Regions from separate parts of the Pseudomonas sp. D5(2026) genome, predicted to be linked through region 3. Evidence: predicted binding sites of a transcription regulator. Region 3 holds the regulator's gene; each other region holds the start of a gene.
What was found. The regulator sigma-54, encoded in region 3, starts transcription at its own class of promoters, with help from an activator protein. The targets are predictions, from matches to a motif close to ANTGGCATNNANNTTGCTNT.

Region 1 (3,735 bases), 570 kb from region 3:
CGGTGGTGTTGACGTCACCCTGGGTGAACTGCTGGGAAACGGCTGCCAGGCGCACCCCGTTACCCACCTGGTTCTTGCCAACACCCAGGCGGTTGGAGCCTGCGTAGACATCGGCGAACTCGGCACGCGACGACTTGAAGCCAGTGGTGTTGACGTTGGCGATGTTGTTGCCGGTGACATCCAGCTGCTTGTTTGCTGCGTACAGACCGCTAAGGCCGATATTGAAAGACATGAATTCGCTCCTTTTGCCGCACTAGCGGGCCTTAGATACCGATGGTTTGCACGTCGGAGAGGGACACTTTGCCAACACCGGCAAGGTTGAGCACCATTTCGCCGGCGGCGCTGAAGCTGACGCTTGTCACCTTGGCCGGCAGCAGCGTGCTCATCTGCACCGACTTGCCGTCCACCGTGGTGCTGGCGGTGAAGGTGTAGGTGCCAGGGTCGACTTTCTCGCCACTGTTGTTGGTACCGTCCCAGATAAAATCGGCGTAACCGGCTTTCTGCTCGCCCAACTCGATGGTCTTGACGGTATTGCCGTCCTTGTCCTTGATGGTGATCTTCGCTTCGCCGATGGCTTGCGGCACAACGAACTGCGCATTGAAGCTTTCGGCGGTGTCGACCACGGCCTTGTCGTTCTGCACCACCACCGAACGCCCAACCAGCGACGACGCCTGCAAGGCCTGGGACGAGGCCATGGAGCCGGTAATGGCACTGACCGACTCGTTCAGCGAGGTAATACCTTCGAGGCTGCTGAACTGTGCCAACTGGGCAACGAACTCACCGTTGTCCTGCGGGTCCAGCGGGTTCTGGTGCTGCATCTGGGTGACCAGCAGCTGCAGAAAGGCATCTTTGCCGAGCGAATCGTTGCCGGTCTTGGATGCGGTGTCCGTGGTCTTCTTGGTGCTGGTGCCCACACCCGACGCCGACAGCACGTCATTGAGGTTCACACCGTTAGTATCGATTGCCATGCTCTGAATTCCTTATCACTGCCCCAGGGTCAGCACTTTCTGCATCATGCTCTTGGCCGTGTTCATCAGCTCGGCATTGGTCTGAAACGCGCGGCTGGCGGAGATCATGTCAGCCATCTCCTCGACCACGTTGACGTTCGGGTAGTAGACGTAGCCGTCCTTGTTCGCCGCCGGGTGATTCGGCTCGTAGCGTGCTTCCAGAGTGCTCTGGTCTTCGACGATGCCTTTTACCTGCACACCCTGCCCTGCCTCGCCCTGGTCTTCGAACAGCGACTGGCTGCTGCCGGCCTGCGCATTCTGGAAGGTGGTGGCGAACACTGGGTGACGGGCGCGATACGTCTGGTCGATGCTCGAAGACACGGTCTCGGCGTTGGCGATGTTGGACGCCACGGTGTTCAGGCGCGTGTTCTGTGCACTCATGCCGCTACCGGCAATGTTGAAGACACTGGAAAGGGACATGGTCATTCTCCCCGCAGGGCGGAAACCAGCCCTTTGAATTTACTGTTGAGCAAGGTGAAGCTGGCCTGGAAGCCAATCGCGTTTTCCGTGTAGTTCGATTGCTCGATCTGCGCATCCACGGTGTTCTGGTCGATCGACGGCTGCAGCGGCGTGCGGTATTTGAGGGTTTCATCAGCCATGGCCAGGCCCTCAGCCTCGATGTGCCGGCTGTTGGTACGGTCAAGACTGAAGCGGCCGCCGCTCTGCTGCTTGTCGCTTTCGGCTGCGAGCACCGAGGCGAAGTCCATATCACGCGCCTTGTAGTTGGGCGTGTCGGCGTTGGCGATGTTGTTGGCCAGCACTTCAGCGCGCTGGGCGCGGAAGCCCAGAGCCTTTTCGTGAATACCAAGCGCCTTGTCGAAGCTGATGCTCATGTCAGGGAAACCTTCAGAGGTTGACCGGAATTTCGTTGAGCAAGGTATAGCAAGGGCTGTGCCAACCAACGAAAAGCCCGGAAATACGGGCCTGCAGGGCGAGGTGGTGTCAGAGTGATGCCAGAAAAGCGGCAAAGGACTTCCGCCTTGGGCCGCGAAAGCGGCAATTGCCGGGCGGCAAAAGCGGCAAAACAAAAAATTGACGTCATTGTTCGGCGACAGAAGGGTTTCGCCTGGGAGATCGAGCGCCGCCCGCGCGGCGCATCGCGAGCTGCGCTCGCTCCTACGTTTGTTTCGGGCCAATTATTCCTGTGGGATTTGCGCGCGAACGCCTGGGTGCATGGCTCGATATCGCGCAGTACAAACAAGGCGGTCGCGCGCGTCTGCAACAGGGATACCGGCCCGAAACAAACGTAGGAGCGAGCGCAGCTCGCGATGCGCCGCGCGGGCGGCGCTCGATCTCACAAACGCCACCCCCTTCAAGGCATACCTTACTTGGCCTGGTAGATGATCCCCGGACTGCACTGCACCATCTGGTAATGGTCAGGCAGCCCGTTCAGGGCTTCGGAAGCCCCGAGGAACAGATACCCACCCGGCTTCAAGGTACTGTGAATACGCAAGAGAATGTCCTTCTTCACCTGCGCCGAGAAATAGATCAGCACATTGCGGCAGAACACGATGTCGAACTTGCCCAGACTGGCATAACTGTCGAGCAGGTTGAACGAGCGGAATTCGACACGGCTGCGAATCGCTGGCTTGACCGCCCAGCGCCCCGGCCCCTTGGGGTCGAAGTAGCGCTGCAGGCGCTCCTGGGACAAGCCGCGGGCAATCGCCAGGCTGTCGTATTCGCCGGTCTTGCAGTTGGTCAGCATGGTGCCGGAGAGATCGGTGGCGACGATCTGCGCCCCCATCTTCAACTGGCCAAGGTTGCTGCGCTCGAACTCGTCGATTGCCATCGAGATGGAATACGGCTCCTGCCCCGACGAACAGGCCGCCGACCACATGCGCAGGCGCTGGCCGGGGTTGTTGCGGATGAATTCGGGGATCACCTTGTTCTTCAGCACTTCGAACGGATAGGTGTCGCGAAACCAAAGGGTCTCGTTGGTGGTCATGGCATCGACCACCTGCTCGCGCAAGCCGCCGCGCGGCTGGGCCTGAATGCGCTGCACCAGCTCACCCAGACTCTTGATGCCCTGTTGTTCCATCAGCTTGTTGAGACGGCTGGAAACCAGATACTGCTTATTCTCGCCCAGCAGGATGCCACAGGCTTTCTCCAGGAAGACCCGGAACTGTTCGAAATCCAAATTACCCGTAGACACTACTGCCGCCTCTTTTCAATCACTGGTGCCGGGGGCATGCCCCCGGCTGCTTCAATGCGCTGCCTTGATCCGGTCGACCACCCGTTGGGCCAGGTCGTCCGGCTTGAACTTGGCCAGGAAGTCATCGGCACCGACCTTCTTGACCATTGCCTGGTTGAACACCCCGGAAAGCGAAGTATGCAGGCAGATGTGCAACTTTTGCATGCGCGGATCGCTGCGAATCTCCGCGGTTAGCGTATAGCCGTCCATTTCCGGCATTTCAATGTCCGAGATCATCATCAGGAACTCTTCTTCCGGCTTTTTGCCCTCATCCACCAGCTGACGCAGGTAGTTCAGAGCCTGACGGCCATCATTGAGCGCCACCACCTCGACCCCTACGGTCTGCAGGCAACGGCTGACCTGCTTGCGCGCCACCGACGAGTCGTCGACGGTCAGCACCCGCATCAACACCGCCTTGTCCTGCACCTCGGCATCGATCACACCGGCCGATACCGACTCGGACGACGGCGACACTTCGGCCAGCACCTTCTCCACGTCGATGATCTCGACCATGCGTTTGTCCACCCGGGTGACCGC
Region 2 (3,735 bases), 630 kb from region 3:
TGATTTGTGGCCGCTGATGCATTCCGGCGCAGAGATCGCGATCGCTCGAATCTGTAGGTGAGGCGTGACGATTTTGGGGGCGGACAACCGCTCGCCCAGGGTCGCCCCCTTAGTGATTTGCAAAGGCATGCTCTTCCATTCCTGAATATCGGCAAATGCCGTTGTTATTTTTTTTGGATATTGGATACAGTAGCCAAAATCTGCTGACTGAGGCCTGTCGAAATGAAACAAAATGTGATCGCACTGGTTTTTGGGGGGCGGAGCTCAGAGCACTCAGTGGCGCTCCGCTCCGCCGCTACAATCCACGCGGCGCTGATGGCTCTCGGTCACAGGGTGCACTGTGTGGGGATAGATCGTGAGGGCAACTGGAGGTATCAAGGAGAGCCGCGCCAGTTCCCAGGTGCGGTTGATCGGTCGGCTCCGTTGATTTCAATTCGTCCTGGCCATCGCTCGCTCTCATACACAACTCAAGAGAGCGGCACGGTGGAGATTGGGATCGATTTGCTTTTCCCGGCACTGCATGGCCGGTGGGGGGAGGATGGAACAATTCAAGGATTGGCAGCGATGTGCGGTTTGCCGTGTGTGGGCTCCGGGGTGCTAGGTTCGGCAATGGCCATGGATAAGGATGTCACAAAGAGAATGGTCCAGTCTGCCGGACTTGTTGTGGGGCCTTGGCTGGCCATGAACTCCATGCGTCCTTGGGAGGAACTGGTTGAGTGCCTGGGTAGCAGCACGCTCTTCGTAAAGCCCGCCACTTCGGGCTCCTCGATTGGTGTATCTAGGGTCTCCAACGCCTTGGAATATGCTGCGGCATTTGCTATTGCAGCACGAGAGGACACAAAGGTGCTTGTGGAGGCTGCTGTCTATGGAAGAGAGATAGAGTGTGGTGTGCTCGAACTTGAGGAGGGTTTGATGGCCTCGGTGGTGGGTGAAATAATCAAAAAGGAAGGGCACGCCTATTACGATTATCAGGCGAAATACGATTCCAGCAGTGTGACAGGTCTTCGTGTGCCAAGCTTGTTGCCACCTGACATTGTCGCGCGCATCCAGGCTCTATCAGTCCAGGCGTTTAGATGCCTTGAACTGAAGGGGTACGCCAGGGTGGATTTTTTCTTGACAGAAGTGGGTGAAATTATTCTCAATGAGATCAATGCCTTACCCGGATTTACGAGTGCCAGTATGTACCCGAAGATGTTTGAGTGCTCCGGTTACCCTCCGCTGAAGTTGGTAGGAGCGCTAGTCGAATATGGGCTCTCATCAGCATCTAAAGAACGTTTATGACACGTCCTGCCGACGCCGCTTCTCAAGAAACGTAACGATTGCATCTCGCCCCTCGGCAAGGTGCTCGGCTAAAAAGTGCTTGGCGGCTTCGCGATCCCCCTCAGCGCAAGCGCTCAAAATGCTTTTATGATCCTGTTGCGATTTCTTGTGATAGTCGAGATTTGTTAACAAAAAACGAAGATGGCGATCCACCGAGTCATGAAGGGACTTAATCAATGCAAGTAACCTAGGGCGCTTTGCTTTTGCATAAAGAAAATAATGGAATTTTTCATTGAGTTCGCTAAGGTGGTGCGGGTCGGTGGCATGCTCCATGGTAGATACAAGTTCGTACATCTGCGCCAGATCATTTTCTACGATGTTGTCAAAACCAAAGTCCAAGGCGGTGCATTCTGCCATGATCCGCATATCATAGATCTCGACAATGTCTTCAATCGTCATGATCGCTACAGAGGCCCCTTTATGGACTTCGTAGGTAACAAGCCCTTCGGCCTCCAACTGCCTTATGGCGTCCCTTACCGGCATACGACTCAAACCGAATTTCGAGGCTAGCTCTTCTTGGCGCAAAGCCGTACCTTCGGCTATTGCGCCAGAAAGTATGCCTTCGCGTAGCGACTCGACCACATAATCCATCGCGGTTTTATGGCGATGTTTGTCAGGAACGATAAAGCTATCGAGAGAGTTCGCCACCATGTTCTCCGGGTCTAGCGATGTAGTCAAAAGCGCTGGCGAAGGTATCACAGACTCACTAGAGCTACCATCGAGCAGTTGGCATGATGTTCATGCCTTTGAGTAGTCATTGGCTCTCTACATCCGCATAGAAACCGTGAGTTTTTGCATGATCAAGTCGCTCAGTTTTTTTTGTCGTGGCGCCACCCTCTCCGTGGCTTTCCAAGAGCTTAAGCCTTGGGCCATTGCCGTAGAGGCGATTGGGCGGGAGGTCTCGTTTTTCTTGGTGATTGCCTGCTCATGAGCCACCCGTCAACGCGGTGGTGCTCGCCCGGTTCATCTTTTCGTGTGGGTGTCTGCCAAAGTTGGAAAGCTTCTTGCAATGCCAGCCGCAGGCGCCCCCTGGGCGTCAAAGTTTTGCATCAAGAGGACTCGCGGTGGATCGCACTCAGTTAATCAGCAACGCCCGTAACAACCTGGCCGGGCTCGGCCGGGGCAACCTGGGTGTGCCGCTGTTGCTGCTGGTGATGTTGGCAATGATGATGTTGCCGATACCGCCGTTCCTGCTCGACGTGTTCTTCACCTTCAACATCGCCCTGTCGATCGTGGTGCTGCTGGTGTGTGTATACGCCCTGCGCCCGCTCGACTTTGCCGCGTTCCCCACCATCCTGCTGGTGGCCACTTTGTTGCGCCTGGCCCTGAACGTGGCGTCCACCCGTGTGGTCATGCTGCATGGCCAGGAGGGCCACGGCGCTGCCGGTAAAGTGATCCAGGCCTTCGGTGAGGTGGTGATCGGCGGCAACTACGTGGTCGGTGCCGTCGTGTTCGCCATCCTCATGATCATCAACTTCGTGGTGGTGACCAAGGGGGCCGGGCGTATCTCGGAAGTGAGTGCGCGTTTCACCCTTGACGCCATGCCCGGCAAGCAGATGGCCATCGACGCCGACCTCAATGCCGGCCTGATCGATCAGGCCCAGGCCAAGCACCGCCGTGCCGAGGTGGCGCAGGAGGCCGAGTTCTACGGTTCGATGGACGGTGCCAGCAAGTTCGTGCGCGGTGATGCCATCGCCGGCTTGCTGATCCTGTTCATCAACCTGATCGGCGGCATATTGATCGGCATGATGCAGCACGGCATGAGTTTCACGGAGGCCGGCAAGGTGTACGCCTTGCTGACCATCGGTGACGGTTTGGTGGCGCAATTGCCATCACTGCTGCTGTCCACCGCCGCCGCGATCATGGTCACCCGCGCGTCGGGCTCCGAGGACATGGGCAAGCTGATCAATCGGCAGATGTTCGATTCGCCCAAGGCCCTGGCAGTGTCTGGCGGGTTGATGATTGTCATGGGGCTGGTGCCGGGCATGCCGCACGTGGCGTTCCTCAGCCTCGGCCTGCTGGCCGGTGGGGGCGCCTACCTGGTGTGGAAGAAACAGCAGCAGGCCAAGGTCAAAGCCCTGGAAGAGGCGCAGCGCCAGCAGGACCTGCTGCCCTCGCCACAACGCGCGCTGGAAACCAAGGAACTGGGTTGGGATGACGTCACCCCCATCGACATGATCGGCCTGGAGGTTGGCTATCGGCTGATCCCGCTGGTCGATCGCAACCAAGGCGGCCAGCTGCTGGCGCGGATCAAGGGCGTGCGCAAGAAGCTGTCGCAGGACCTGGGCTTCCTGATGCCCACCGTGCACATTCGTGACAACCTCGACCTGCAACCCAGCGCCTATCGCCTGACCCTGATGGGGGTGATTCTGGCCGAGGCGGAGATCTATCCGGACCGCGAACTGGCAATCAACC
Region 3 (3,735 bases):
CCGGATCTGCACATGTACCGCGGCACCGAATACCCGTGGCACGTGCAGAGCACCCGTGCCGAGGTCAATCCGGACGGCACCGAGGTCGAACTGATCGACAACGTACGGATTGCGCGCACCGACGAAAAGCAGCGTGAAACCATCATTACCAGTTCACGCATGACCGTGTTCCCGCAGAAGCAATATGCGCAGACCGAGCAAGCCGTTAGAATCGACGGCGCCGGTGGCACAACTACGGGCAAAGGAATGAAAGCGTATTTGAAAGAAAGCAGGATGGACCTGCTCTCTAACGTAAGAGGACAGTATGAGGCTCGTTAAAACTCTCCCCCTTTTGCTCAGCCTGAGCGCAGCACTGGGAAGCGCGAGCGCCTTCGCACTGCCGAATGACCGTGATCAGCCGATCCGCATCCAGGCCGACCAGGCTCACCTGGATGACAAGCAAGGCGTGGCCACCTATACCGGTGACGTGATCATCACCCAAGGTTCGATGATGATCAAAGGCAACACCGTGACCATCACCCGCTCCGCCTCCGGCGACATCGATGTGGTGACCTCGGTGGGCAACCTGGCCTACTTCGAGCAGCAGCAGAGCGCAGCCAAGCCGGACAAGATGAAAGGCTGGGGCGTGACCATCCAGTACCAGGCGCAGAAGGACCTGGTAATTCTCACCGACCGCGCCAAGGTCGAGAACGAAGGCAACACCACCGAAGGCGAAAAGATCGTCTACAACACCCAGACCCAGGTGGCGACCGCCGGTCGCGGTAGCAACGTGACAACACCACGTCAGCGTATCGACATGGTGATCCAGCCCAAGAAGAAGGCCGAGTAAATGGCAACCCTCAAAGCCCAGCACCTGGCAAAGAGCTACAAGGGGCGGCAGGTAGTACGTGATGTCAGCCTGTCGATCGACAGCGGCCAGATCGTCGGCCTGCTCGGCCCCAACGGCGCCGGCAAGACCACTTGCTTCTACATGATTGTCGGGCTGGTCCAGGCCGAACAGGGCCGAGTACTGATCGACAACCTCGATGTGAGCCACCAGCCCATGCACGGCCGCGCCCGCGCCGGCATCGGCTACCTGCCGCAGGAGGCCTCGATCTTCCGCAAGCTGTCGGTAGCCGACAACATCATGGCCATCCTCGAGACCCGCAAGGATCTCGACCGGGACGGCCGCCGCAAAGAGCTGGAAAGCCTGCTGCAGGAGTTCCACATCAGCCACATCCGCGACAACCTCGGCATGAGCCTGTCCGGTGGCGAACGCCGCCGCGTCGAGATTGCCCGCGCCCTGGCGACAGCGCCCAAGTTCATCCTGCTGGACGAACCGTTCGCCGGTGTCGACCCGATTTCGGTTGGCGACATCAAGCAGATCATCCACCACCTCAAGGCCAAGGGTATCGGTGTACTGATTACCGACCACAACGTGCGTGAAACGCTGGATATCTGCGAAACCGCTTACATCGTCAACGATGGCCGACTGATCGCTGAAGGCGACGCAGAAACCATCCTGGCAAACGATCTGGTCAAAGAAGTTTACCTGGGCCATGAGTTCCGCCTCTGACCCGGCAAGCGCCTGAAGTACTGGCTAACAGCCGTGAGACTGCGGGTAAAGTTGTTACGGTACTCTAGGCAAACGCTACAATTTAAGGCATAAAACTTGCTTGATCTGGCGCTCCGGCGCCCTCGTGTAGTGGATGGCGCATGCGCGCCGGCGAACAAGGTATTAAGCCCCTGCCATGAAACCATCGCTCGTCCTAAAAATGGGCCAGCAACTGACGATGACTCCTCAGTTGCAACAGGCCATCCGCCTGCTCCAGCTCTCAACCCTGGACCTCCAACAGGAAATCCAGGAAGCGCTGGAGTCGAACCCGATGCTCGAACGTCAGGAAGACGGCGAAGACTTCGACAACAGCGACCCGATGGCCGACAACGCCGAGAACAAGCCGGCCGCCGAAGTTCAGGACAACAGCTTCCAGGAAAGCGCCGTCAGCGCCGACAACCTGGAAGACGGTGAGTGGAGCGAGCGCATCCCCAACGAGCTCCCGGTCGATACCGCCTGGGAAGACATCTACCAGACCAGCGCCAGCAGCCTGCCGAGCAACGATGACGACGAGTGGGACTTCACCACACGCACATCGGCCGGCGAGAGCCTGCAAAGCCACCTGCTGTGGCAGTTGAACCTGGCGCCGATGTCCGACACCGACCGCTTGATTGCCGTCACCCTGATCGACAGCATCAACGGGCAGGGCTACCTGGAAGACACCCTCGAAGAAATCTGCGCCGGTTTCGACCCGGAGCTGGATATCGAGCTGGACGAGGTCGAAGCAGTACTGCACCGCATCCAGCAGTTCGAGCCGGCTGGCGTCGGTGCTCGCAACCTCGGCGAATGCCTGTTGCTGCAACTGCGCCAACTGCCCGCTACAACCCCGTGGATGACCGAAGCCAAGCGTCTGGTCACCGATTTCATCGACCTGCTCGGCAGCCGTGACTACAGCCAGCTGATGCGGCGGATGAAAATCAAGGAAGACGAGCTGCGCCAGGTCATCGAACTGGTGCAAAGCCTTAACCCGCGCCCTGGTTCGCAGATCGAGTCCAGCGAGCCCGAGTACGTGGTGCCCGACGTCATCGTGCGCAAGGACAGCGACCGTTGGCTGGTAGAGCTGAACCAGGAAGCCATCCCACGCCTGCGCGTCAACCCGCAGTACGCCGGCTTCGTGCGACGTGCCGACACCAGCGCCGACAACACCTTCATGCGCAACCAGCTACAGGAAGCGCGCTGGTTCATCAAGAGCCTGCAAAGCCGTAACGAAACCCTGATGAAGGTGGCCACGCAGATCGTCGAGCACCAGCGCGGCTTCCTCGACCACGGCGACGAAGCGATGAAGCCGTTGGTACTGCATGACATTGCCGAAGCAGTAGGCATGCACGAATCGACCATCTCGCGGGTTACCACGCAGAAATACATGCACACCCCGCGCGGTATCTACGAACTGAAATACTTTTTCTCCAGCCATGTCAGCACCTCCGAAGGCGGAGAATGCTCGTCCACGGCGATCCGCGCGATCATCAAGAAACTGGTTGCGGCGGAAAATCAGAAAAAGCCATTGAGTGACAGCAAGATCGCTGGTTTACTGGAGGCACAAGGCATCCAGGTAGCCCGTCGCACCGTCGCCAAGTACCGCGAGTCCCTCGGCATCGCACCGTCGAGCGAACGCAAGCGACTGATGTAGCCCCTGAGATGAGCCACAGCGTTTTCGTGGCAGGTGCAAGACCTGCCTCTTTATGCACGGGCAACAAAGGAGAAGCTGTATGCAAGTCAATATCAGTGGACAGCATGTAGAAGTCACCCAGCCACTGCGCGATTACGTGCTTGAAAAGCTCGCCCGCGTGGAGAGTCACTTCGACAAGATCACCAACGTGCAGGTAATCATGAAAGTCGAGAAGCTTCAGCAGAAGGTCGAGGCGACCCTGCAGATTCCCGGCGGCGAAGTGGTAGCCAACGCCGAACACGAAGACATGTATGCAGCGATCGATGCCTTGGCCGACAAGCTCGACCGCCAACTGAAAAAACACAAGGAAAAACAGCAAAGCCTGCTGCAAGGTGCAGCTGCCCGCTGATCCCCCTCATCCATGATCCGACTTGAAACCATCCTGACCCCCGGCCGTTCCCTCGTGAACGTGCCGGGCGGCAGCAAGAAGCGCGCCCTGGAAAAGGTCGCCACTGTCATCGCCGACCAAGTG
Region 4 (3,735 bases), 2.4 Mb from region 3:
CGAGCGCATCGACGCCCTTGATCTGAACACTGCCACTGTAGAGCCTGTCCGCATGCCGACCGCCACCCTGTCCCGTCTGCTTGGCCTGCACACCCAGCCGGTTCCGGTGCTGGCCGAAGAAGAGCGTCATTACCTGCAAGGTTTCCTGCTGGGCCTGGACCAGGCCCGCGCCGAGGGCGTACCCCGCCTGCCGGCCAGTGCGCCGCTGGCTGCCAGCCGTCGTTTGTTTGTCGACGGCTTGCTGGCCGGGCTGTTCGCCCATCCTGCAACTGCACCCATCGCAGCACAGGCCGCGCCATGGCATCAGGTGCTGTGGGCCTCGCAGACCGGCACTGGTGAGCAACTGGCCGAACGCTGTGCCGCGCGCCTGCGCGATGCTGGTCTGAACGTGCAACTCAGTTGCCTGGAGGTGGTCAGTCCAAGCCAGCTGCAGGGCGCTGCCAGTGTGGTGTTGATCGCCAGCACCTTTGGCGATGGCGACGCGCCCGACAGCGGCGCGGCATTCTGGCAGGCCTTGCAGGGTGAGGAGGGCGCTCACTGCGCCGGGCTGTCCTATGCCGTACTGGCCCTGGGCGACTCCAGTTACGACCAGTTCTGCGGTTTTGGCCGCAAGCTCGACCAGCGCCTGGCCGAGCTGGGAGCGCGGCGCCTACTGCAACGGGTGGACTGCGAGCCAGACTTCGACGAAGCCTTTGCCGGCTGGCTCGAAGCGCTATTGCCTGCACTGGGCAGTGCTGCGGCACCACCACCGGCGAGTGAACCTGCACCCTTGGCGGTCTATAGCAAGCAGCAACCCTGGATGGCCACTGTGCTGGAAAACCGCCTGCTCAATGGCCCCGGCGCCAGCAAGGAAACCCGTCAGTTGGTCTTCGACTTGGGCGGAAGCGGCTTCAGTTACGCTGCCGGCGATGCCCTGGGCGTATGGCCGCGCAACTGCCCGGCCCTGGTAGAGGAACTGCTGACGCTGATGCAGCTCGATGGCCAGGCGATGGTCGAGCTTAAAGGTCATTGCGCCATGCCATTGGGCGAAGCCCTGCAAGCACATCTGGAAATTGCCAAGGTCACTGCGCAGCAACTGCAGGCATTTGCCAGCAATGCGCCTGACCTGCAGCGTTTGCTGCAGCCCGAATGCAAGGCCGAGCTGCAAGATTGGCTGTGGGGCCGGCAGCTGGTCGATGTGCTGCGCGCCTTCCCCCAGCAGTTGCCGCTGGCTAGCTGGCTGGAACTGCTCAAACCATTGCAGCCGCGGCTCTATTCGATCAGCTCCAGCCCACTGGCGCACCCAGGCCAGGTGCATCTGACGGTGTCGACGGTGCGTTATGGCGAACGTAAAGGCGTGTGCTCAAGCTACCTTGCCGACCGTGCGCAGGTGCAGAAAGTGGCGATCTTCCCGCAGGTGTCGAAGCACTTCCGCTTGCCCGAGGACGACAGCGTGCCGGTGATCATGGTGGGCCCTGGTACTGGCATTGCACCGTTTCGTGCGTTCCTCGAGGAGCGAGAGGCACGGGGGGCAAAAGGTGACAACTGGCTGTTCTTCGGTGAGCAGTACGCAGCGACCGACTTCTATTACCAGGAGCAGTTGCAGGCCTGGCAGGCGGCGGGGCACCTGCGGCTGGACACGGCGTTCTCGCGGGACCAGGCCGAGAAGATCTATGTGCAGCAGCGCATGCTTGAGCAGGGTGCGCTGTTGTGGCAGTGGCTGGAGGCGGGGGCGTATTTCTATGTGTGTGGCGATGCGCAGCGTATGGCCAGGGATGTGGATGCGGCGTTGCGGGTAATCGTCGCCGAGCATGGCCGGATGGATGCGGCGGCGGCTGCGGCTTATGTCGAAGGCTTGAGCAAGGCCAGGCGTTATCGGCGCGATGTGTACTGAAGTGCTCCAAGATGGGGTGCTGTGCACTTTGAATGTGCATTGGCTGGGCGGGCCCAGCGCAAGTGTAGGAGCGGGTTTACCCGCGAAGAGGCCGGCACAGGCAACCCAGGCATCCCACGCAGCCCAATTGGCACACTCCCTGCTTAACCTCGGATACAACAAAGCCCACTGATCAACGGCGATCAACCCGGGCCCCCTACCGTGATGAATACAGGCAAAGGCGCCTGGAGCTTCGGCTCCAGGCGCTTTTTTTTTGATCGAGGATCGGCTTATGAAGGCAACAGCGAGCAGCGGGCAACGAGAGCGACTGGTCATCGTCGGCAACGGCATGGTCGGCCACCATTGCGTCGAACAACTGGTCAGTCGCGGCGCCCTGCAGCGCTTCGAGGTGCGGGTATTTGGCGAAGAGCGCCAACGCGCGTATGACCGCGTGCACCTGTCCGAATACTTCGGCGGCAGCTGTGCCGAAACCCTGGCCCTGTGTGAGCACGATTTCTACGACGCCAATGGCGTGCACCTGCACCTGGGTGAGGCCGTTCTGGAGATCGACCGCGAGCGCCGCGAAGTCGTCACTGCCGAAGGTCGTTACGGCTACGACCAACTGGTGCTGGCTACCGGCTCCTATCCCTTTGTGCCGCCAATCGAAGGCTCCAGCGGCAATGCCCGCCTGGTCTACCGCACCCTGGACGACCTCGATGGCATTCGTGCTGCCGCAGCCGGTGCCCGCCGAGGGGTGGTGGTCGGCGGTGGCCTGCTTGGCCTGGAAGCGGCCAACGCCCTCAAGTCGCTGGGGCTGGAAGCCCACGTGGTGGAATTCGCCCCACGGCTGATGCCGGTACAGCTGGACGGCGAGGGCGGTGCCGCGTTGAAGGCGCAGATCGAAGCGCTGGGTGTGGGGGTGCACCTGGCGCGCGCCACCCAGTCGGTCAGTGCCGGTGAAACCTACCGCTACCGCATGAACTTCGACGGCGGTGAGCACCTGGAAACCGACCTGATCGTGTTCTCCGCCGGTATCCGCCCACAGGATGCACTGGGCCGGGGTTGCGGCCTGGACATCGCCGCGCGCGGTGGCGTGGTTATCGATAACCACTGCCGCAGCAGCGACCCACGCATCTTCGCCATCGGCGAGTGCGCCTCGTGGAACGGCAGTGTGTTCGGCCTGGTCGCCCCAGGCTACAGCATGGCGCGCAACCTGGCTGGGCTGCTGATGGGCGAGGCGGCGGTGGCGTTCACCGGCGCCGACATGTCGACCAAGCTCAAGCTGCTGGGGGTGGATGTCGGTTCGATCGGCGACGCCCACGGTGCCACGCCGGGCGCGCGCAGCTATCGCTTCATCGATGAAGCCAACAGCGCTTACCGCCGTTTGGTGGTGGATGCCAGCGGCAAGCACGTGCTCGGCGCGGTGCTGGTCGGTGACAACAGCTATTACGACACCCTGTTGCAGTACGCCCAGAACGGCATCGCCCTGCCGGCCGACCCGGCAGCGCTGATCCTGCCGCAAGGCGGTGGTGCGCCGGCCCTGGGCGCCGATGCGCTGCCCGACAGCGCGACCATCTGCTCCTGCCACAACGTCAGCAAGGGGGCGGTGTGCGCCGCGATCGACAGTGGCTGTAGCGACTTGGCTGCGGTCAAGGGCTGCACCAAGGCCGCGACCGGCTGCGGCGGTTGCGCGGCCCTGCTCAAGCAAGTCTTCGAGCACGAACTGACGGCCCGCGGCGTGGCGGTGGACAAGAGCCTGTGCGAGCACTTTGCCTACACCCGGCAGGAGCTGTACGGGTTGGTGCGGGTGGAGGGTATCCGCACCTTCAGCGAACTGCTCGAGCGCCATGGCAAGGGCTATCTGGGGTGTGACATCTGCAAGC

Region 1: flgB (flagellar basal body rod protein FlgB) is a predicted target of sigma-54. The motif match lies at 1,887-1,906, and genes of this name have one in related genera.
Region 2: flhA (flagellar biosynthesis protein FlhA) is a predicted target of sigma-54. The motif match lies at 2,312-2,331, and genes of this name have one in related genera.
Region 4: nirB (nitrite reductase large subunit NirB) is a predicted target of sigma-54. The motif match lies at 2,000-2,019, and genes of this name have one in related genera.

The regions. Positions count from the first base shown of each region.
Region 1 is NZ_CM173421.1:1,551,769-1,555,503, reverse strand. It holds gene flgE (flagellar hook protein FlgE) at 1-232, opposite strand, end outside; gene flgD (flagellar hook assembly protein FlgD) at 264-968, opposite strand; gene flgC (flagellar basal body rod protein FlgC) at 984-1,427, opposite strand; gene flgB (flagellar basal body rod protein FlgB) at 1,430-1,840, opposite strand; gene AC3B5Q_RS07290 (hypothetical protein) at 1,988-2,257, shown strand; gene cheR (protein-glutamate O-methyltransferase CheR) at 2,332-3,159, opposite strand; gene AC3B5Q_RS07280 (chemotaxis protein CheV) at 3,211-3,735, opposite strand, start outside.
Region 2 is NZ_CM173421.1:1,617,347-1,621,081, forward strand. It holds gene AC3B5Q_RS07570 (B12-binding domain/radical SAM domain-containing protein) at 1-129, opposite strand, end outside; gene AC3B5Q_RS07575 (D-alanine--D-alanine ligase family protein) at 223-1,281, shown strand; gene AC3B5Q_RS07580 (GntR family transcriptional regulator) at 1,276-1,971, opposite strand; gene flhA (flagellar biosynthesis protein FlhA) at 2,385-3,735, shown strand, end outside.
Region 3 is NZ_CM173421.1:983,878-987,612, reverse strand. It holds gene lptC (LPS export ABC transporter periplasmic protein LptC) at 1-318, shown strand, start outside; gene lptA (lipopolysaccharide transport periplasmic protein LptA) at 305-829, shown strand; gene lptB (LPS export ABC transporter ATP-binding protein) at 830-1,555, shown strand; gene AC3B5Q_RS04585 (RNA polymerase factor sigma-54) at 1,731-3,224, shown strand; gene hpf (ribosome hibernation-promoting factor, HPF/YfiA family) at 3,304-3,612, shown strand; gene ptsN (PTS IIA-like nitrogen regulatory protein PtsN) at 3,625-3,735, shown strand, end outside.
Region 4 is NZ_CM173421.1:4,251,240-4,254,974, reverse strand. It holds gene AC3B5Q_RS19680 (bifunctional nitrate reductase/sulfite reductase flavoprotein subunit alpha) at 1-1,873, shown strand, start outside; gene nirB (nitrite reductase large subunit NirB) at 2,145-3,735, shown strand, end outside.